Regions from separate parts of the Kaistia geumhonensis genome, predicted to be linked through region 2. Evidence: riboswitches for the same ligand, from Rfam matches in the RefSeq annotation. Region 2 holds a riboswitch; the other holds the start of a gene.
What was found. Region 2 has a riboswitch for cobalamin ahead of QO015_RS01395 (CbtB domain-containing protein). Riboswitches for the same ligand answer to the same signal wherever they lie in the genome.

Region 1: another riboswitch for cobalamin. It lies ahead of QO015_RS10840 (energy-coupling factor ABC transporter permease); the one in region 2 lies ahead of QO015_RS01395 (CbtB domain-containing protein).

What each region holds. Positions count from the first base shown of each region.
Region 1 is NZ_JAUSWJ010000001.1:2,274,561-2,285,649, reverse strand. It holds gene kdpB (potassium-transporting ATPase subunit KdpB) at 1-893, shown strand, start outside; gene QO015_RS10860 (K(+)-transporting ATPase subunit C) at 902-1,507, shown strand; gene QO015_RS10855 (DUF4118 domain-containing protein) at 1,565-4,261, shown strand; gene QO015_RS10850 (response regulator transcription factor) at 4,258-4,944, shown strand; gene QO015_RS10845 (AraC family transcriptional regulator) at 4,949-5,968, opposite strand; gene QO015_RS10840 (energy-coupling factor ABC transporter permease) at 6,098-6,775, opposite strand; cobalamin riboswitch at 6,811-7,032, opposite strand; gene QO015_RS10835 (copper resistance CopC/CopD family protein) at 7,075-8,694, opposite strand; gene QO015_RS10830 (YcnI family copper-binding membrane protein) at 8,749-9,276, opposite strand; gene QO015_RS10825 (DUF2946 family protein) at 9,450-9,836, opposite strand; gene QO015_RS10820 (ATP-binding protein) at 9,979-11,089, shown strand, end outside.
Region 2 is NZ_JAUSWJ010000001.1:283,179-294,267, forward strand. It holds gene QO015_RS01360 (helix-turn-helix transcriptional regulator) at 69-320, shown strand; tRNA gene QO015_RS01365 (tRNA-Ser) at 776-868, opposite strand; gene QO015_RS01370 (acetamidase/formamidase family protein) at 1,075-1,995, shown strand; gene QO015_RS01375 (HPP family protein) at 1,999-3,084, opposite strand; tRNA gene QO015_RS01380 (tRNA-Asn) at 3,176-3,251, opposite strand; tRNA gene QO015_RS01385 (tRNA-Gln) at 3,587-3,660, shown strand; gene QO015_RS01390 (hypothetical protein) at 3,807-4,067, shown strand; cobalamin riboswitch at 4,121-4,339, shown strand; gene QO015_RS01395 (CbtB domain-containing protein) at 4,373-4,567, shown strand; gene QO015_RS01400 (CbtA family protein) at 4,578-5,294, shown strand; gene cobU (bifunctional adenosylcobinamide kinase/adenosylcobinamide-phosphate guanylyltransferase) at 5,291-5,839, shown strand; gene cobW (cobalamin biosynthesis protein CobW) at 5,836-6,849, shown strand; gene cobN (cobaltochelatase subunit CobN) at 6,853-10,536, shown strand; gene cobO (cob(I)yrinic acid a,c-diamide adenosyltransferase) at 10,533-11,089, shown strand, end outside.

The DNA.
Region 1 (11,089 bases), 2.0 Mb from region 2:
TCGGCAACGACGTGATCCGCAAGGGCGCGGTCGATGCGGTGCTCGCCTATGTCGGCGCCGACCCGGCGACCTCGGCGCTCGCCCGCGAGGTGAACGCCATCGCCGGCGAGATCGCCAAGACGGGCGGCACGCCGCTGGCGGTCGCCGAGAACGGCCGCCTGCTCGGCGTCGTGCAGCTCAAGGACATCGTCAAGGGCGGCATCCGCGAGCGTTTCGCCGAGCTGCGCCGCATGGGCATCCGCACCGTGATGATCACCGGCGACAACCCGATGACTGCCGCGGCCATCGCGGCGGAGGCCGGCGTCGACGACTTCCTGGCGCAGGCGACGCCCGAGGCGAAGCTCGCCCTCATCCGCGCCGAGCAGGCCAAGGGCAAGCTGGTCGCGATGTGCGGCGACGGCACCAACGACGCGCCCGCCCTCGCGCAGGCCGATGTCGGCGTCGCCATGAACACCGGCACGGTAGCGGCGCGCGAGGCCGGCAACATGGTCGATCTCGACAGCGATCCGACCAAGCTCATCGAGATCGTCGAGATCGGCAAGCAGCTGCTCATGACGCGCGGCGCGCTGACGACCTTCTCGATCGCCAACGACATCGCGAAATACTTCGCGATCATTCCGGCGATGTTCGTCGCCTTCTATCCCGAGCTCGGCGCCCTCAACGTCATGGGCCTCGCGACGCCCGAGAGCGCCATCCTGTCGGCGATCATCTTCAACGCGCTCGTCATCGTCGCGCTGATCCCGCTGGCGCTGCGCGGCGTCTCCTACCGGCCCGTTGGCGCGGCCGAACTGCTGCGCCGCAATCTCCTCGTCTACGGCCTCGGCGGCATCCTGGTGCCCTTCGTCGGCATCAAGCTGATCGACATGGCCGTCGCCGCCCTCGGTCTCGCGTGAGGTCCATCATGCTGAAACAGATCCGTCCCGCTCTCGTCCTCCTCGTCCTCTTCACCGTGCTGACCGGTCTCGCCTATCCGCTCGGCATGACCGGTCTCGCCAGGGCCCTGTTCCCGGACAAGGCCGGGGGCAGCCTCGTCACGCGCGACGGCAGGATCGTCGGATCAGCGCTCATCGGCCAGAACTTTGCCGGCGAAGCATATTTCCACGGCCGGCCCTCGGCGACGCTCGGCCCCGATCCGGCCGACCCCGCGAAGTCGGTCGCCGCGCCCTACAACGCGTCGAACTCCATGGGCTCCAATCTCGGCCCGTCCAACCCGGCGCTGATCGACCGCGTCACGGCCGAGCGCGACGCGCTGGCCGCGACCAATCCCGGCGCCCCCGTCCCGATGGATCTCGTCACGACGAGCGGCAGTGGCCTCGACCCGGACATCTCGCCGGAGGCGGCGTTCTTCCAGGTGCCGCGCGTCGCCAGGGCCCGTGCCATGGACGAGGCGGCCGTGAGGGCGATCGTGGCCGCGCATGTCGACGGCCGGCTCTTCGGCATCATCGGCGAGCCGCGCGTGAATGTCCTCGCGCTCAATCTCGATCTCGACAGCCGCGCCGGCGGATAGGATGCTGCGCAGCAATCGATCCGGCCGGGGCCTCCCGGCCGCCGCGAAGGAGCCGTGATGGCCGAGGAAACGGACGGCGAGGGGCACCGACCCTCGCCCGACGCCCTGCTCGAGGCGGCGCGGCGCGAGGGCCGCGGCCGCCTCAAGCTGTTTCTCGGCGCGGCGCCCGGCGTCGGCAAGACCTACGAGATGCTCGAGACCGGCCGGGCCCGTCTCGCGGCCGGCACCGATGTCGTCATCGGCGTGGTCGAGACGCATGGCCGCGCCGAGACCGAGGCGCTGGTCGCGCCCTTCGAGACCATCGCGCGCCGGCAGATTCCCTATCGCGGCCAGATGCTGGACGAGATGGATCTCGACGCCATCCTGGCGCGGCGGCCCGAACTCGTGCTCGTCGACGAACTCGCCCACACCAACGCGCCCGGCAGCCGCCATCCGAAGCGCTACATGGATGTCGAGGAACTGCTCGCGGCCGGCATCGACGTCTATTCGACGCTCAACATCCAGCATGTCGAGAGCCTCAACGACGTGGTGGCGCAGATCACGCGGGTGCGCATCCGCGAGACCGTGCCGGATTCGGTCCTCGACGCGGCGGACGACATCGAGGTGGTCGACCTCTCGCCCGCCGACCTCATCCAGCGCCTGCATGAAGGCAAGATCTATCTGCCTCGCACCGCGAAGCGGGCGATCGACCACTTCTTCTCGCCCGGCAACCTGACGGCGCTCAGGGAGCTCGCCCTGCGCCGCACCGCGCAGCGGGTCGACCAGCAGCTGCTCAGCCACATGCAGAGCCATGCCATCGCCGGTCCCTGGGCGGCCGGAGAGCGGGTGCTGGTCTGCGTGAGCGAGGATCCGCGCGCGCAGGCGCTCGTCCGCTATGCGAAGCGCCTCGCCGACCGGCTGCGCGCGCCCTTCGTCGCGCTTCACATCGAGACGGCGCGCACCCGCATGCTGGACGAGACAGCGCAGGAGCGCATCGCCGATGCGCTGCGCCTCGCCGAGCATCTCGGCGGCGAGGCGGTGACGCTGCCGGGCGGCGGGCGGCGTATCGCCGACGACGTGCTCGGCTATGCGCGGCGCCAGAACGTCAACCACATCGTCATCGGCAAGTCCGAACGCTCGCGCTTCTTCGAGATCCTGCACGGCTCGGTGGTGCACGACCTCGTGCGGCGCGCCGGCACGATCAGCGTCCATGTCATCGCCGGCGAGGCGATCGACGCGGCCGCGCCGCATCAGGCGCCGCCGCCCCCGCACGCCGCCACGCGACCCGGCCCCTATGTCGCCGCGGCGGCGATCGGCACCGCGGCGCTCGGCATCGGCAAGCTGATCGAGCCGCTGGTCGGCGCCGGCAGCGTCGATCTCGTCTTCCTGCTCGGCGTCGTCGTGGTCGCGAGCTATGGCGGCCTGTGGCCGGCGCTGTTCGCGACGGCGGTTTCGCTGCTCGCCTACAACTTCTTCTTCCTGCCGCCGACCTGGACCTTCACCATCGCCGACCCGACCAATGTCGCGGCGCTGGTGGTCTTCACCATCGTGACCTTCCTCGTCGCCAATCTCGCGGCACGGGCGCGGGCCGAGGCCGTCGTCGCGAGGAGCCGCGCCGCCGCGACCGAGGCGCTCTATTCCTTCAGCCGGAAGCTCGCAGCCGTCGGCACGATCGACGACGTGCTCTGGGCAACGGCCTACCAGATCGCCTCGATGCTCGACATGCGCGTGGTCCTGCTCCTGAGCGAGGACGGCGAGTTCGCCGTCCGTGCCGGCTATCCGCCCGAGGACCAGCTCGACGAAGCCGACATCGCCGCCGCGAAATGGGCCTTCGCCAACAACCAGCCGGCCGGCCGCGGCGCCGATACGCTTCCGGGCGCGCGGCGCTTCTTCATGCCGCTCTCGACCGGGCGCGGCCCGATCGGCGCGGTCGGCATCGACAGCGACGAGCGCAGCGGACCGCTGCTGACGCCCGACCAGCGCCGGCTGCTCGATGCGCTGGCCGGGCAGGCGGCGCTCGCCATCGAGCGCGTGTTCCTCGCCGCGGATGTCGAGCGCGCGCGCCGCGACGCGGAAGCCGACCGGCTGCGCCAGGCGCTGCTGTCCTCGATCTCGCATGACCTGCGAACCCCGCTCGCCGCCATTCTCGGCGCCGTCGGCACGCTGCGCGGCTATGGCGCCGACCTCGACCCGGCGACGCGCGACGAACTCCTGGCGACGACCGAGGCGGAGGCGGAGCGCCTCAACCGGTTCATCAACAATCTCCTCGACATGACGCGGCTCGAAGCCGGCGCGATCCGCCCCGCCACCATCCCCACCGATCCCGACGAGATCGTCGGCAGCCTCGCCGAGCGCGTTGCGGCCGTCGTGTCCCGCCACCGCTTCGTCGTCGACGTCGCGCCGAACCTGCCGATGGTCGCCGTCGATCCCGTCCTGATCGAGCAGGCCCTCTTCAATCTCGTCGACAACGCCGCCAAATATGCGCCCGCGGGCACGACCATCACGCTGGCGGCCCGGCGCGAGGGTGATACGGTCGCAATTGCCGTGCTCGACGAGGGGCCGGGTCTCGGCGCCGAGGAGCTGGAGCGCGTGTTCGACAAGTTCTATCGCGTGGAGAAGGGCGACAGCGTGCGCGCGGGAACCGGCCTCGGGCTTTCCATCAGCCGCGGTTTCGTCGAGGCGATGGGCGGCAGCCTCACGGCGGCGCGCCGCCCGGACAGGCCGGGCCTCGCCTTCACCATCCGCCTGCCCGCCCATGCCGGAGAGCGGGGGTGAGCGCCGGCCGCGTCCTCGTCGTCGACGACGAGCCGCCGATCCGCCGCCTGCTGAAGGCCGGGCTCGGGACGCAGGGCTACGAGGTGATCGAGGCGGCCGACGGCGCGACGGCGCGCGTGGCGATGGCGGAGGAGCGGCCGGACGGCGTGATCCTCGATCTCGGTCTGCCCGATATCGGCGGCGAGGCGCTTCTCGAAGGCTGGCGCCGGTCCGGCGTCACGGTGCCGATCCTCATCCTCTCCAGCCGCACGGGAGAGGCCGGCATCGTCAAGGCGCTGGACGCCGGCGCGGACGACTATGTGACGAAGCCGTTCGGCATCGACGAACTCGTCGCACGGCTCCGCGTGGCGCTGCGTCACCGCGTTCAGGCGGAGGGCGCCGCGCCGGTCTTCAGGACGGGCGGGCTCAGCGTCGATCTCGTCCGCCGCATCGTCCGCCTCGACGGAGCCGAGATCCATCTCTCGCCGAAGGAATACGAGATCCTGGCGCTCCTGGCTCGCCACGCCGGCAAGGTGATCACTCACCAGCAATTGATGAAGGCCGTCTGGGGCGGGGCGATCGACGCGCAGCAGCTGCGCGTCTATGTCCGCCAGGTCCGCCAGAAGCTCAAGGACGATCCCGCGCGGCCCTTCTATATCCGCACCGAGACCGGCGTCGGCTACCGTCTGCGCGAGGCCGACTGACGCCTCACCGCGGCTCGCCCGATGCCGAGCCGCGCCGCCAGCGGGTCGGCGATATGCCGGTCCAGCGGCGGAAGGCCCGGTCGAAGGCGCTGGGCGTCCCATAGGCGAGCGTTTCGGAAATGTCCGCGACGTCGAGATCGGTCAGGCTCAGCAATTCGCAGGCGATCGAGAAGCGGACCTGCTGCTCGATGGCGCGGAAGGTCACGCCCTCGTCCTTCAGGCGGCGGTTGAGCGTTCTGAGATGGATGCCGATCTGCCGGGCGATCGTCTCGGCGGAGGCATCCCCCATCAGGATGGCAGGCTTCAGCAGGTGGCGGACGCGGGCATCGAAATCGGGCGCGCCGAAGGGCGGGCTTTCGTCGAGAAGCGCGGCGAGCCGCGCGCGTTCGGCCCGGTCATGGCCGGCGATCGGCAGGCGCATCGCCTCTGCGCTCAGCGCCAGAGCCGCATAGGGCTGATTGAGCCGGACCGGGCAGCCGAGCGCCGCCTCGTAATGACTGCGCGGTGCGTTGCCGCGATGGCAGACGAGGACCTCGATGGGGCCGGCGCGCGTCCCGGCAAGGCTTCGGATCGCGTTGACGGCCACCGCCATGGCGAGGTCGTAGAGCTGGTCGGCCCCCGTTTCGTAACGGTCATAAATGCCGTAGCCGAGGTGGAATCCCTCGCCATGCGGCATCAGGAAGGTGACCGCGCCGCGCGAGTTGCGGTGCTGGTTGCGGACGAAATCCTGAATGGCCTCGCCGAGCGTCGGCGCATGGGCCACGAGCTGGCCGACCGTCCCGAGCGCCCGGTGATCCTGCGCCAGGCCGATCTCGAGGCCGAGATGGCGCTGGCCGGTCAGCTTCACCGCCCGATCCATCACTCGGCAGATGGCGACGAAAGGGGCGACGCCGTCGCGATTGGAGAAGGCCTCGGCCTCGATGCCGCTGCCCTCCACTATCGCGTCCATCGACACGCCATGGCTGCGGACGATATCGGGCAGGCCCACGAGCGGGCCGATCCGTTGCAAGCGTCTATGCGGCATGATCCCCCTGGAGTCGCAAACGATGCACGGGCAGTCTGCAACGAAATGGAGCGGGGCGGAAGGAATGCCATAGCGGCGAACCGGGTAGCCGGCCGTCCGGCCGGCCACCCGTCGTGTCAGGCCGCCAGATCAGGCGGTCTCGAACAGGCGGCGCTCGAGGAGCGGATTGCCGCGCAGGCCCTTGAGCGCCTTGGCGGAGGCGAGAACGGCGAGATCGACGAGCGGCTCGACGACGATGACGAGCAGATAGGCGCCGCCGAAGGTGGAGATCGCGGCGGTGTTCTCGGCCGTGAAGCCCTGGCCATAGAACGCCCAGAAGGCGACCCAGGCGACGATGCCGGCCTGATAGGCCGTCGAAAGCGCCAGCGCCTGGCGATAGCGGAGCTCGACATAGGGCGTGCCGGGCGCGATGACGCGGCCAGCCAGCATCGAGAGACCGAACAGCGGCACCAGCAGCGTGGTGACGTTCATGCCGTATTGCGGCAGGTCGAACGGCGCGAAGGTGAGGCCCTGCAGCAGCAGCCCGAGCGCGAGGCCGAGCGCCGCCGGCGCGGCGCCGAAGATGAGGAACAGCGTCGAGCCGAGGATGAGATGCACCTCCGAGACGCCGACCGGCACATGCGGCAGCACCTCGAAGAACGAGAAGACGAGCGCGGTCGCGGCGGCGCTGCGCCCGATGAGCGAGACGGCGCCCCGCGCGCGGATGCTGTCCGCCGCGAGCTTCAGGGCGTAGGCGCCGGCGGCCGCGCCGGTCACATAGCTGAGCCAGATCTTGTCGGGCGATACGAGGCCGGGTTCGATATGCATTCCAGTTCTCCTTGCCGTCTTCCCCGACGGCTGCGGGTTGAGTCATGCGCCTGGCCGGTCTCCTGACTCGCGGGTCACCGCACGCCCCCCGCCTTCCCGGAACATCCCGAAGGATCGTCCAGTGGCATCTGGGGGACGGCTCACCGCTCACAGTCGCGGGGGCGGTCGGGGCTTCGGACCGGATGGTCCTTCCCCGTTCCCGTTTCACCCTTCGACGAGTCGCCTCGCCGAAGGACACCATGCGCGAGAGGGAACAGGCGCCGCCAGCGCCCCCCTGTCAAGCCTCAGCCGTCATGTCGTCACGGCCGGATCTCGATGGCGTCTTCCAGCTTTGCCATGCGGAAGTCGTCGATCAGGATGTCGATGCGCACCTGCCAGCGGCCGGCGATCGGGATGGCGAGCGCGTCGATGCGCCAGACGGCGTCCGAGCCTTTCACGGCCTTGCGGCGGATCGGCTCGATGCCCGCGGCGGGATTGGCGAGGACGAGCGTCACGTCCTTGGCGTCGAGCGGCCCGAAATCGCCGGTCATGACCGAGATCGCGGCGGCCACCGTTCCGGCATGGCCCGGCGTCAGGCTGAGATCGGCCATCGCATCGGCCGCGTGGATATGGATCGACGCCGGCTCGGCCGCTGCCTCGGCGAGGGCGCGCGGCGGCGGGGTGAAGCGCCAGAGCGCCGCGGTCCCGAAGATCGCCAGCACCAGAACGAGTTCGGCGGCGATGGAGCGCCGCAGCCGGCTGCGCGCGCGCGGATCATCCCGCTCGGCCGGCGCGGTCAGACGCAGCCGGTTGAGCGCGGCGAGGGCGAACAGCAGGGCGAGCAGGGCAAGCTTCGCCAGCAGCACGCGGCCATAGGAGGTCGTCCACAGCGCCGACGGCGTCTCCACCTGCACCACGGCGAGCGCAATGCCGGCGGCGGCGAGCGGCAGCACCGCGAAGGGGATCGCCCGCGAGAAGCGCCGCAGCGTCCGCGCCGACGGTTCGCCGCCCTCGCGGAGCGCGGCGGCGAGCGGGAGCAGGGCGCCGGCCCAGAAGGCGATGCCGACCGCGTGCAGGAACACGGCCGGCCGCGTCAGCCATTGCGGGCTGGCGGCGCTGGCATGACCGCTCGCCGCCAGCGCTACGCCGACGCCGATCAGCGACAGCGCCGCGAAGAGGCGGGCGCCCCGCGCGGCCAGCGAGAGGGAGAGCAGCGCCATGACGAGCGCGATCGCGGCGAGGAGGCCCGTCGCGCCGTAGCTCGTGGACCAGCCTGTGCGCCAGGCGATCGGCGCTCCGAGCCCCGAGAGCGGCAGCGCCAGCGCGTCGACGCCGAGCAGTCCGATCGACAGCGGCGCGGCGAGGAGGCCGGCCCAGGCCAGCGCACGCACGACCGGCGTTGCCCGGCGGCCCCCGATGAAGGCGATGAAGAAGGCGCCGCCGGCCCCGAGGAAAAGGCCGACATAGAGAAGGCCGCGCATGGCCCAGATGGCGGCGCCGAGCGCGAGATCCGGCGCCTCCTGCGGTTCGGCACCCCCTCCGGCGCTGGGGGCGCCGATGGAGAAGACGACGGAGCCGCCGACCGGATGGCCGTCCTCCGAGATCACCCGCCATGAAAGAACATGGGTGCCCTCGCCGAGATCGGCCGGCGCCGCGATGTCGAGCGTCGCGTCGTTGAGCGCGTAGCGGTCGAGAAGGGTGTTCGATCCGTCCGGCCGGACGAGTCGCAGAACGAGCGGCGAGACGGGTTCGCTGAAGCGCAGCGAATAGGCGCCCGGCGCCGTCGCCACCACCGCCCCGTCGGCTGGAACAGCGGCCACCAAAGCCGCATGGGCAAAGGCGCGGTGCGAGGGAAGGAGCAGCGCGAGCGCGAGCATCGCCAGCGCGAGCATGCGGATCAGCGGCGCCGCGCCGCGCCGGTCGGTTGGAACGTCAGTCATGCGCCGTCGCCCTCGAAGGGAGGCACGCGCCGGGGGCGCGTGCCTCGGGTGCCGTTACTTCTTGGGAACGAGCGTCACGCCCGGGGCGGGCGACTCGTAATCGTCGGCGACCTTGCCGGCGGCCGGAATCTCGATCCAGCGCTCGGCGGCGCCGTCCGGGCATTCCTGCACGACGGGGAAATAGAGGACGGTGCCGGTCTTGAGATCGCCCGTCAGATAGGCGCGCAGCACAAACTCGTCATATTCGTCGTCGGCGAGGCTGCCGCCGGTCCAGACGACTTCCTTCACGCCCTCCGAGGTCGGCGTGCCGTAATAGTCGTAGGACTTGGCATAGGCGCCCTTCACCTTCTCCAGCGTCCAGCCGGGCTTCGGCTGCGGCTTCACGGCGATGACGCCCTCGGGGATCTGTACGCGGATCTTGATGGTCGGCTTGCCTTCGCAGCCATGGCCGACGCGGAACACGGCCTTGTAGGAGCCGGGCACCGCCGCCTCGGGCGCCTCGAGCGTGACATGGGCCAGCGCCGGTCCGGCCGCGAGGGCGAGAAGAGCGGAGGCGAGCGTGAGGGTCTTGAGGAAGTTCATGAATCTGTCCTGATGAACGGGCTCGACGCGCCGGTCCATGCGGCCGCCTTCGAGCGTGCCGGGATCGAGCGGTCTCGCCGTATGAGAGCGAGCCGGGCGCAGCCTCGATGCGCGCCCGCGGATGGCGGGACGGCGCCTGACATGGCGGCGGTCCGGACGATGGCGTCTCTGGTTCAGGCAGGAAGAGGCGGCGCCCTCGGATTGGCCCCGGAGGCGTAGCGCGGCGCCGGCAGGATGTCGGCAGGCGTCGGCGCTGCGAGGCGGCCAATCCTGACCGGCGGCCGGAAGGCGGGCGCGGCTTCGGCGGCAAGCGCCGCCGCGCCCATCATCAGGCAGCCGGCAAAGCAGCAATCCGGCAGATGCGGCTTGTGCGCGGGATCGTTCTGGCTGTCGCCCGCGGCCGTCTCGTGGGTCGCGCAGATGACGCCGAGCGGATCGAAGCGCAGCGGATCGGCCGCGGCCCCGAGCGCCGGCGAGCCGAGAACCGCCTGCAGCAGCAGCACATAGGCCGCGACGAGCGCGACCAGGGCATTGCGGCGTGGGAGGAAGGCTGGAGCCACCGGCTGAACTCGGAGGGAACGACGACGGGACAGTTGCTAGCATTCCCCGCCGTCGATGCCTATAGGTCGAACGGTCCACCCCCGCCATGCATCCCCGGCCGGCGTGCGGGTGAGACACATCAGACGAGGCAGCCACGTCCCCATGGCGGAACCCTCAGCGACGACCCTTCTCGCCGGTACGGCCGAGACGACCAACCGCAAGAACCTCCTGCTGCTGATCCAGCTTCGCGCGCTGGCGGTGCTCGGCCAGGTGGTGACGATCCTCTATGCCGCCTTCGTGCTCGGCATCACGCTGCCGCTCGTCCAGCTCTTCGTCGTTCTCGGCGCGCTGGCGGGCCTCAACCTCCTCGCGCTGCTGCGCTACCGCATCACGACGGGCATCACCTCGGCCGAGTTGATGATGCAGTTGCTGCTCGACGTGGCGGCCCTCACCATGCAGCTCTACCTGACCGGCGGCGCGACCAACCCGTTCATCTCGCTCTATCTGCTGCAGGTGATCCTCGCCGCCGTGCTGCTCGACAGGCTCGCGGTCTGGATCGTCGTCGCCGTGGCGACCGGCTGCTTCATCCTGCTCAGCGACACCTATCGCGAACTGGTCGTTCCCGGCGGGCATGGCAGCGCCGAGGGGCATGGCGACCGCATCTTCGCTCTGCATATCCAGGGCATGCTGATCAGCTTCGTGCTGGCGGCGATCCTCGTCGTCGTCTTCGTCGGCCGCATCCAGCGCAACCTCCGGGCGCGCGACGCCTATGTCGCCGAATTGCGCCAGCGTTTCGCCGAAGAAGATCATGTCGTCCGCATGGGCCTGCTCGCCTCCGGCGCGGCGCACGAACTCGGCACCCCGCTCGCGACGCTCTCCGTCATCATGGGCGACTGGCAGCAGATGCCGGCGATCGCCTCCGACCCGGCGCTTTCCGGCGAACTGGCCGAGATGCAGGCCGAGCTCGACCGCTGCAAGGCGATCGTCTCGGGCATCCTGCTGTCTTCGGGCGACATGCGCGGCGAGGGCACGGTCCGCACCACGCTCGGTCGCTTCCTCGACGAGACGGTGGCGGAATGGCGCCTCTCGCGCCCCGTCGGCCGGCTCGACTACCAGGCGAAGATCGAGCCCGATATCCCGATCGTCTCCGACGCGGCGATGAAGCAGGTGCTGGCCAATGTGCTGGACAATGCCCGCGAGGCCTCGCCCGACTTCGTCGGCGTCACGGCGCGCCGCATCGGCGGCGACGTCGTGATCGGGATCCGCGACGCCG
Region 2 (11,089 bases):
GACGGACGACATTGCGCAATGTCGCCCAATATGGTTGACTTCGCAAATCGAAAGCGAGAGCGCGACCGATGCTTCTTCATCCGGCGCAGTGCCGTGCGGCCCGTGGCCTCCTCTGCTGGACCCAGGATCAGCTCGCCTCGGCCTCCGGCGTGTCCCGAAGCACCATCAAGGATTTCGAGTCTCACCGCCACCAGTTGCATCGCAGTTCCGAGGCGCTGCTCATCGCCGCCTTCGAACAAGGCGGCGTCGAGCTTCTGTTCGACGACAAGCGCACGCATGGGATAGGTGTCTGCCTGAGGACACGCAGTCTCGACAGCTGACTGGTGATTTCTGGAAGGTGTCGCGCCGAACAGCGCGATGTCCGGAACGTTGGCCGCGAGAATGCGACCGTCGGGGCTGGAAAGTCCGTCGCTGGAGTTTTGGACAGTGCCGAAGCTGATCTCGATGCCGCGCTCGACCGGACGTCGCAGGACGGATGGGCGTGCTGTGCCAGCGATTGAAGATCCAGCGGCAGAGACAGCTTCGCAGGACTTGCAGAGGCCAACGCTCCCAAAAACGTCTGACTAACAGCCGCCGATCGGCGCCATAATTGGCCACGGGTGAAAGCATGATGACTTGCAAGCTTCACAACACGTGGCTGATTGTTCGCGGCGAAGCACAGCAGCTCGTCCCGCAGCTGGTGCCAGCCTAGCCTTAGTTTGATGGATTTGAAACGCAAACGCTGCTTCGGCATTTACCGAATGCGTCGCGATCTCAATAACTTAGGCAGAAAAAATGGCGGAGAGGAAGGGATTCGAACCCTCGAGACGGTTTTAAGCCGTCTACTCCCTTAGCAGGGGAGCGCCTTCGGCCACTCGGCCACCTCTCCGTCGCCGGGTCTAGCCGAGCGGTCTGGTCGAAACAAGCACTTTCTCCCGCGCTCCCCAGCTGCGCGGCGCTTGGGGCGCCGGCCGGTGGCGACCAGTGCAGGTCGCCTAGCCTCGCCTCTACCTCCCGCGTCGCAATCCGTCATAGTCTTCGCCATCGCGCCGCGCCGCTTCAGGGGCGGGCGTTCATCACCAAGACGGAATGTCCATGACCGTTCACCGTTTCACGCCCACCCGCTGGCACAACACGCTCGGCTCGCACGAGCCCGAATTTCGCTGCGCCGACGGCGATACGGTGATCATCGAGACTCTGGATGCAATCGGGATCGACAGGGACGGCGTGCGTCGGTCGGGCCCGCCCAATCCGGTCAATGCCCCGATCTTCGTCGAGGGTGCCGAGCCGGGCGACGCGCTCGCCGTCGAGATCCTGCGCATGACGCCGACGCGCGGTACGGGTTGGACCGCGACCGGCCTCGCACCGAACGTCGTCGATCCGGCCGCGGTCGCGGCGCTGCCGCCGCGCGAGATCGTGACCTGGCTGATCGACCGACAGACTCTGACCGCGCGACTCGAAAGTCCACCTGCCGGTCTCGACCACATGACGCTTCCGCTTCAGCCCATGATCGGCTGTTTCGGCGTCGCACCGTCGCTCGGCCAGGCCTTCTCCAATGCCACCAGCGCGGAGAACGGCGGCAACATGGACTATCGGAGGCTTGGACCGGGGACGACCGTCTGGTTCCCCGTCGCGGTGCCCGGCGCGCTGTTCAGCCTCGGCGACGGGCATGCCGTCCAGGGCGACGGCGAGATCGTCGGCACGGGCATCGAGACGACCTTCGAGATCGAGGTCCGCCTCTGCGTCGTCAAGAACAGGCATCTGGTTTGGCCGCGCGGCGAGACGGCCGAGGCGATCTTCTCGATCGGCAATGCACGCCCGCTGGAGCAGGCTTTGCAGCACGCGACGACCGACATGCTGAACTGGCTGATGGCGGATTACGGTCTCTCGAGCGCCGCAGCCAGCCATCTCATGGGCCAGGTCGTCCGCTACGATATCGGCAACGTGTTCGACCCCGCCTATACGGTTGCCTGCCGGATGCCCAAGCAGTGGCTGCCGGCGCGCACCCAGGACTGAGACTCAGGCGATCCGCGCGAGCGCTGCGAGTAGGTCCGTCTGCGTCACGAGGCCCTCCACCTGGCCGTTCGTGCCGACGATCACAACCGCATGGCTACGCCCGTCGGAGAGGCGCTGGACGAGGCCGAGCGCCGGAGCGTCGGCTGCGGCGGTCAGGGCCGGCATCATCCCGTCGCGGACCAGGCCCGGCCCTTCTGCCAGTTCCCGCAGGCCTATGGTCCCAACCAGCCGCCCGTCCTCGTCGACAACTGGCAGAAGCCGGATGTTGTGATCGAGCAGCAGCGCGCGCGCCGTCTCCGTGGTCGCGTTTGGCGCGACCGTAACGACGTCCCTCGACATGATGTCGGCGCAGCTGAGCGGTCCGCCGCGCCTCAGCAGCGCCTGTTCCTCCACGCGTCGAAGCAGCCGGGCGAGGTCGGCACGGTCGATATCGAAGGTCTCACCCATGTCGGCGAGGGCGCCGTCGATATCGGCCTCGCGGAAGCCTACGCGAAGGGCGGGTGGCGGATCGGCCGTCCGATGGGTGTTGACCGGGGCAGGGGCGGGCACATGCGGGTAGCTCTGCCGCAGCAGCCTGTGGAAACACCAGCCGAGCGCCACGAGGAGAATCGAATCGAGCGCGACCGGGAGGAAGGCAAAGAGGAAGCCGGCCGAAGCGACGGCGGAGCCGCCGATCACAGCTGTCAGCGCTGCTGCGCCGCCTGGTGGATGCAGCGAGCGGGTCAGCGACATGACGGCGATCGCGAGCCCGACCGCGAGACCGCTGGCGATCACCGGGTCATGGACGAGGCGGGCAACCGCGACGCCGACCAGCGCGGAAAGCGTGTTGCCGCCGATGACGGGCCAGGGCTGGGCGAGCGGGCTTGCCGGCACCGCGAAGACGAGCACGGCCGAGGCGCCGATCGGCGCGACGATCAATGGCAGATGGGCGCCATGGCCCGTCACCAGAGCTGCGACGAGCCCTGTGAGAGCGATCCCGATGATCGCACCGAGACAGGCGAGCGCCCGGGCGCGAAGGGTCGCGCCTGCGAGAATTGGATGGAAAAGACGCGATCCGAGTGAAGCGGGGCGCACGAGGCGAGGGCGCATGGACGGCAACTGCGATCGGACGCTGCGCCGCCCGGCAGGCGGCAAAAATGAACAAGGGGTTGAACCATTCGGCTCAACCCCTTGAAGAATCTGGCTCCGCGAGTTGGACTCGAACCAACGACCCGGTGATTAACAGTCACCTGCTCTACCAACTGAGCTATCGCGGAACAGCACATCTTGTGCCGCGGGCGTCGCTATAGCAAAGCCCTTCCCCGATTGCAAAGCCCTAATTTGCCGGCGCGGCGGATGATCCACAGGCCGGCCCGGTATCGCGGATGCGATGCGCGCCGGCGGGAGCGGCGTCGAACGATGCCGTTGGCTCTCTTTTCTCTGTGGCGCGACCCGGTTGGCGGTCGCGCCGAAGGCTGTCCACAGGCCAGGACGGTCGCGGCGGGGTGCTTGACCACCGCGGGCAAACGGCCTATGTGGTGCGTCGTCGCCGACCGGGGCGCCGCCTGATTTTCGCGTAGGCGAAATTCGTGAGCGAAATCAACCGGTCTGGTGGGGAATAGTTTAATGGTAGAACAGCGGACTCTGACTCCGCTAGTCTTGGTTCGAATCCAGGTTCCCCAGCCACTCCGATCCCTCCGCCGCATCTGACAGCCGCAGAATGCCCGACTTCGCCGGTCCGTTCGGGGGGCGAGGGCGCCGCGCTTGCGGGGAGTCGGGGCGTTCCGCTAAAGTCGTTTCTCATTCGAGAGCCAGAAAGTTCAGCCAGCGCCATGCCATCGATCCGCTTCGGCAGGAAGTCGATCAAGCTCCCCGAGAGCCGGATGACGCGCATCGGCATCGGCGGTGCCTTCATCGCCGGCGGCGTGTTCTCTTTTCTTCCCGTGCTCGGCATCTGGATGCTGCCCGTCGGGCTGATCATTCTCTCGCATGATTTTCCGCGCATCCGCCGGTTTCGGCGCAAATGGGACGTGCGGCTTGCGCGCCGCTGGGCAAAGTTCCGCGGCCGCGGCGCCGTGACGCCGGCCGAATAGCCCGGTCGATTGGCTATTCGGCGACGCCGCTTGCGCCGGGCTTCCGCGAGGCTTACGGTTCTTCCAGCGTTGGTTCCCCCGCGGGATTGGAGATCCTTGGGGGATGAAATGGGAATCCGGTCACGAGCGACCCTGACGGGGCTCGGATGCCGGAGCTGCCCCCGCAACTGTGAGCGGTGAGCGACCTCGCGAGATGCCACTGGGAAACCGGGAAGGCGACGAGGGAGCATCGACCCGCAAGCCAGGAGACCAGCCAGCGCTCGTGACTCGAACCCAGCCGTCGGTGGGACGGCCAAGGAGCTGACATGGCTGCATCGACTCTCTCTCCTGCACTTCGTCCGGGATCTTCTGCGCCGGCGCATTCGACCCGCATCATCGCGGGCGCCGTGGCGCTCGCCTTCGGGCTCTGCCTCTTTCTTGCGACGGGCTTCGCGGCACCGAGCCTCATCCACAACGCGACGCACGACACGAGGCACGCTTTCGGCCTGCCCTGCCACTGACGAGGGTATCATGCTGAAATCGATCATCTTGAGCGCCTTCGGCGCGGGATTACTCGTGGGCGTCGTTCTGACCGCCGTCCAGTTCTTCACGACCGAGCCGCTCATCCTGCAGGGGGAAGTCTATGAGCGGGCTGGCGAAGCGGCTGCCATGCCGGCCGACTCCCTGCCACATGACCATGCCGCAGGCACGGCTGAGCATCATCACGAGGAAGATGCCTGGGAGCCTGCCGACGGCTTCGAGCGCTCGGCCTATACGCTTGTCGCCAATCTCCTGATGGGCGTCGCCGTTTCGGCGATGATTCTCGGTGTCATGGCGGCGAAGGGTGGCCCGATCACCGCTGGTCGCGGCCTCGCCTTCGGCGTTGCCGGCTTCTTCGCCGCGGGTCTTCTTCCCTCGCTCGGCCTGTCGCCGGAGTTGCCGGGGACGGCCGCCGCCGAGATCACATCGCGGCAGGTCTGGTGGCTCGGTACGGCCCTGGCCTCGGCGATCGGCCTCGGTCTGGTCCTTCTGTCGCCGGCCTGGTGGTCGAAGCTGGCCGGGGTCCTCCTCGCGGTCCTGCCGCATGTGATCGGCGCGCCGGAGCCGCCGACGCTGGAAGCGGCCTATCCGGCCGCGCTGGGCGCCGAGTTCGTCGCCGCCTCGCTGGTGGCGAGCGCGCTGCTATGGTCGCTGGCCGGCGCCGCATCGGGCTGGCTTTACGGGCGGCTAGCCGACCGGCGATCATGACGACGGAAAGCCAGCGCAGAAGCGCGCTCGTGATCGGCGCGGCGCGCTCGGGCAAAAGCCGCTTTGCCGAGCGGCTCGCGCTCGGCACCGGCCTCGTCCCTCTCTATATCGCGACGGCCGAGGCGCGGGACGACGAGATGGCGGCACGTGTCGCCGCGCATCGCGCCGATCGCGCCGGCCGCGGATGGACGACGATCGAGGAGCCTCTGGACGTCATTGGAGCGCTGTCCCGCAGCGCCTCGACCGGCCAGGTGGTCCTCGTCGACTGCCTGACGCTCTGGCTCTCCAATCTCATCGAGGCGGGCCGCGATCCCGACGCCGAAGCCGCGGCTCTCGCCACTGCTGTCGCCGGCGCGACGGGACCGGTCGTCCTCGTCACCAACGAAGTCGGCGCCGGCATCGTGCCGATCAACGCGCTTGCGCGGCGGTTCGCCGACGCGCAGGGCCGCCTCAACCAGAAGATCGCGTCGGCCGTGACCGACGTCATCCTCGTCGCGGCCGGACAGCCGCTTCGCCTCAAGCCCGCACCGGAGGTCACGCTATGACCGAACGCATTCCCGCGACCATCGTCACCGGCTTCCTCGGAGCCGGCAAGACGACCCTTATCCGCAATCTGATCGCGCGCTCCAATGGTCGCCGCATCGCGCTCATCGTCAACGAGTTCGGGGACATGGGCTTTGACGGCGAATTGCTGTCCGATTGCGGCGACGACGAATGCCGGCCCGATACGGTCGTCGAGCTCACCAATGGCTGCATCTGCTGCACCGTCGCCGACGATTTCCTGCCGACCATGGAAATGCTGCTGGCGCGCGATCCGGCGCCGGACCACATCGTTATCGAGACCTCGGGCCTCGCGCTGCCGCAGCCGCTCGTGCGCGCCTTCACATGGCCCTCGGTGCGGCACCGGGTCACCATCGACGGCGTGGTCACGGTGGTCGACGCCGCCGCGGTCGCGGGTGGGCGCTTCGCGCATGACGAAGCCGCCGTCGCGGCGCAGCGGGCCGAGGATCCCTCGCTCGATCATGAGGATCCGATCGAGGAACTGTTCGAGGACCAGCTCTCCTGTGCCGATCTCGTCGTGCTCTCCAAGGCCGATCTCGTCGATGCCGCGGCGCTGGCGGAGGTGGAGGCCGTCGTTCGGCGCGAGGCGCGTCCGGCGGCGCGCAGCGTTCGCTCCGAACGCGGCGTGCTGGCGCCGGAGATCCTGCTCGGAATCGGCGCCGCCGCCGAGGATGACGCTTTCGAGCGCAAGAGCCACCACGACTTCGAAGGCGAGGAGCACGACCACGACGATTTCGACAGCTTCGTCGTGGCCTCACCCTCGGCCGAGACCCTGGAAGGACTTCAGGCGCGGGTCGCCCGCGCGATGGCCATCCCCGGCGTGCTTCGGATCAAGGGTCGCGCCAGCGTTGCCGGCAAGCCGATGCCGGCCATCGTCCAGGCCGTCGGTCCGCGCGTCGAGACCTATTTCGCGACCGGGGGCGCGGCCGGAAGGCTGGTCGTGATCGGCGAGCGCGGGCTCGACCGCGCCGCGGTCGAAGCGGCGCTCGGCTGAGCCATGCATCTCGTCGCCGGAGAGACGGAGCGGATCGACGACGGCGCGGCTGCCGTCGATCTCGGCCAGTCGCCCGGCGACATCGTGCTGATCTCGTCGGCCGATTCCGAGCTCGCGGCCTTCGCCGCCGCCGCGCGTCGTGCGCCCGGTGGCCCGAGCCTTCGGCTCGTCAACTTCATGCGGCTCGGCCATCCCTATTCTGTCGATCTCTACGCCGAGAAGACCCTCGCTTCGGCGAAGCTGGTCGTCCTGCGGCTGATCGGCGGCGCGGGCTACTGGCCTTATGGGCTCGAGGTCCTGCGGGCGCTCGCGCGTGGCGGCGGGCCGAAGCTCATCGTCGTGCCTGCCGATGCGCGCTGGGACGACAGCCTCGCCGCCTGGTCGACCGTCGACGAGGGTGACTGCCGGGCCTTCTGGGACGCGGCGGTGGCGGGCGGCCCGGCGAACAGCGATCGCGCCCTGGCGCTGCTCCGCCATCTCGTCGGTCAAGGCGAGAGGCCGGGACCCGCCGAGCCATTGCCGGTCGCCGGCATCCACTACGAGAGTGCCACCATCGGCCGCCGGCCGCTGGCCGTGATCGTCTTCTACCGCGCGCTCCTTGAGGGCGGCTCGATCGAGCCAGTCGACGCCCTCGCCGCAGCACTCGAGGCAAAGGGGCTGGCGGTCCGGGCGATCCATGTCACGAGCCCGAAGAACGGCGAGGCGGCCGCCTTTCTCGCCGAAGCCATGCGCGAGACACCGCCTGCCGTTGTCATCAACGGCACGGCCTTCGCTCTCTCTGCGCCCGGCCGCCGCGCCGCGCCGACCGTGCTGGATACGCCGGGTCGCCCTGTGCTTCAGGTCGTCTTCGCCGGCACGACCCGCGAGGCCTGGGCGCAGTCGGCGCGCGGACTCTCGCCGCGCGACATGATCATGAACGTTGTCCTGCCGGAGGTAGACGGGCGTATCCTGACGCGCGCCGTTTCGTTCAAGGAGGAACTGCCGGCCGATCCTCTGATCGACAGCCGCATCGTCGCCTATCGCGCCGATGCAGAGCGCATCGATTTCGTCGCCGCGCAGGCCGCGGCAATGGTCGATCTTTCCCAGACGAAGCCGGCCGAGCGGCGGATCGCCGTCATCCTCTCCAACTATCCCGGCCGCGATGGCCGTTTCGGCAACGCCGTCGGCCTCGATACCGGCGAAAGCTGCCTCAGGATCGTGAGCGCGCTTGGCGGCGAGGGCTACGAGGTCGGCGCATTTCCGCCCGACTGCGCGGGGCTGATGGCGATGCTCGCGGCGGCGGAGCGGGGGGCGCGCGGCGACGGAGGCCTGAGCGGAGCCGCTTTCCTGCCGCTCTCGGACTATCTGGCGTTTCACGACGCCTTGCCGGCTGCGCTGCGCTCGCGATTGGCGGATCACTGGGGTGCGCCGGAGGCTGATCCGTTCTTCGCCAATGGCGGCTTCCCGCTGGCCATGCTCCGGTTCGGCAAGCTGGTCGTCGGCGTGCAGCCGACCCGGGGTTACGGGCTCGACGAGAAGGCGAGCTACCACGATCCGAATCTGCCGCCGCCGCATCACTATCTCGCCTTCTACGCATGGCTTCGCGGGAGCTTTCGGTCGCAGGCGATGGTGCAACTCGGCAAGCACGGCAATCTCGAATGGCTGCCCGGAAAGGCGGTCGGTCTTTCGGCGGAATGCTGGCCGGAGGCGGTGCTGGGGCCGATGCCGCTCGTCTATCCCTTCATCGTCAACGACCCGGGCGAGGGTGCGCAGGCGAAGCGGCGCAGCGCGGCTGTCATCGTCGATCATCTGATGCCGCCGCTGGCGCGGGCCGAGGCGCATGGCCCGTTCGCCGAGCTCGAAACGCTGATCGACGAATATCATCTGGCCCTCGGTGCCGATCCGCGCAGGCGCGACGATCTGGAGCGCGAAATCCTCGACCGCGCCGCGCGACATGGCATCGACCGTGATCTTTCGATCGGCGGGACCGACGTTGGTGAGGCGCTGCGGGCGATCGATGCGCATCTCTGCGACATCAAGGAAATGCAGATCCGCGACGGATTGCATGTGCTCGGTGCGACGCCGGCCGCAGCCGCACGCACCGCGACGCTGGCCGCCATCGCCCGAATCCCCCGCACCGGCGGCCGACCGGCCGATGCGTCGCTGGTGCGCGCGATCGCCGACGATCTCGGCCTTGCCGGCTTCGACCCGTTGCTGCCTGATCGCGCTGCGCCGTGGAGAGGGCGGAAGCCTGAGAGTCTTGCAGTGCTGGACGACGCCCCCTGGCGCACGGAGGGCGATACGGCCGAGCGGATCGAGATTTTCGCGCTGCGAAGCATTGAGGGCGCACTCGCCGGAACGCTGCCGCGGGAGACCGGAACGGCGACGCGCGCGGTGCTCGATTTCGTGGTCGCGGAACTGGTCCCGGCGCTCGATCGCTCGGGCGCCGACGAGATGAGCGCGCTGCTGGCCGCGCTGGATGGTCGCTTCGTGCCACCGGGGCCGGCGGGCTCGCCCTCCCGCGGCCGGCCCGACGCTCTCCCGACGGGGCGGAACTTCTACACGGTGGACATCCGCGCCGTACCGACCGAGGCAGCGTGGCGGATCGGACGAAAGGCGGCCGAGGCGCTGGTGATGCGCTATCTCCAGGACGAGGGCGAATGGCCGCGCTCCGTAGCCCTCACGGTGTGGGGCACCTCGAACATGCGCACCGGCGGCGACGACATCGCCGAAGTGCTGGCACTGATCGGCGCGGAGCCGGTCTGGGAGCCGGGAACGGGGCGTGTGACCGGCTTCCGCGTGCTGACGCTCGGCGAGCTCAAGCGGCCGCGTGTTGATGTCACACTCCGCATTTCCGGGCTGTTCCGCGATGCCTTCCCGGAGCAGATCGACCTGATGGATTCCGCGATCCGCGCCGTGGCGGCGCGCGACGAGCCCGACGACGCCAATCCGATCGCGGCGGCCCGGAGGAGCGGCGAGGCTGCGGCCCGCATCTTCGGCGCCGCGCCTGGCGCCTATGGCTCGGGCATCGAGGCGATGATGGCGCTCGGCGCCTGGGAGGGTCGGCGCGATCTCGCCGAAGCGTTCCTCGGCGCCAGCGGCTACGCCTATGGCAGCGGCCAGGAGGGCGCCGATGCCGCCGAGGCGCTGCGCTCGCGGCTCGCCGGCATTGATCTCGTCTTGCAGAACCAGGACAATCGCGAGCACGACATCCTCGACAGCGACGAATATCACCAGCATCAGGGCGGTCTGGCGCTGGCTGCCGAACATCTCTCGGGAGCCGTGCCGCGCCTCTATCATGGCGATCACGCGCTGGCCGAGCAGCCGGTCATCCGGCCTCTGACGGAAGAGATCGGCCGTGTCGTGCGTGGCCGGGCTAGCAATCCGAAGTGGATCGACGGCGTGATGCGGCACGGCTTCCGCGGCGCGGCCGAAATGGCCGCGACGGTCGACTATCTCGCCGGCTACGCGGCGACGACCCATGCCGTCGGCGACCACCATTTCGATGCGCTGTTCGACGCCTATCTGGCGGACGAGCATGTCGCGACCTTCATCGCCGAGGCGAACCCCGCCGCCTTCGCGGCGATGCTCCGCCGCTTCGAGGATTGCCTCGCACGCGGTCTCTGGTCGCCGCGAAGAAACAGTACGGCGCGACGTCTGGCCGAGCTTTCGGCGGCCGTCGGCGAGCCCATCAGGGAGGATGCATGAGCGAGGACGAGATCGAAGCCGCAGCCGGAGCTTCGGTGGACCCCGACGCCCGCCACGCCGAGAAGATGCGCAAGAAGAAGGCGGTGCGCGACAAGATCCTCGCGACCAAGACGGTCGAGAAGGGGCTCATCATCGTCCACACCGGCAAGGGAAAGGGGAAGTCGACGGCGGCCTTCGGCATGGTGTTCCGCAGCCTCGGCTACGGGCTGCCGGTCGCCGTGATCCAGTTCGTCAAGGGCGCCTGGGAGACGGGTGAGCGCTTCGCCCTCGAACGCTTCGGCGATCTCGTCTCCATCAATGCCATGGGCGAGGGCTTCACCTGGGAGACTCAGGACCGCCAGCGCGACATCGCGGCGGCGCGGCGGGCCTTTGAGACGGCGAAGGACCTGATCCGGGCCGGCGAGCACCATCTCGTGCTACTCGACGAACTCAACATCGTCCTGCGCTACGACTATCTACCACTTCAGGAGGTGCTCAACTTCCTGACCACCGAGAAGCCGCCGCATGTCCATGTCGTCATCACGGGTCGCAACGCTCCCGACGGGCTGATCGA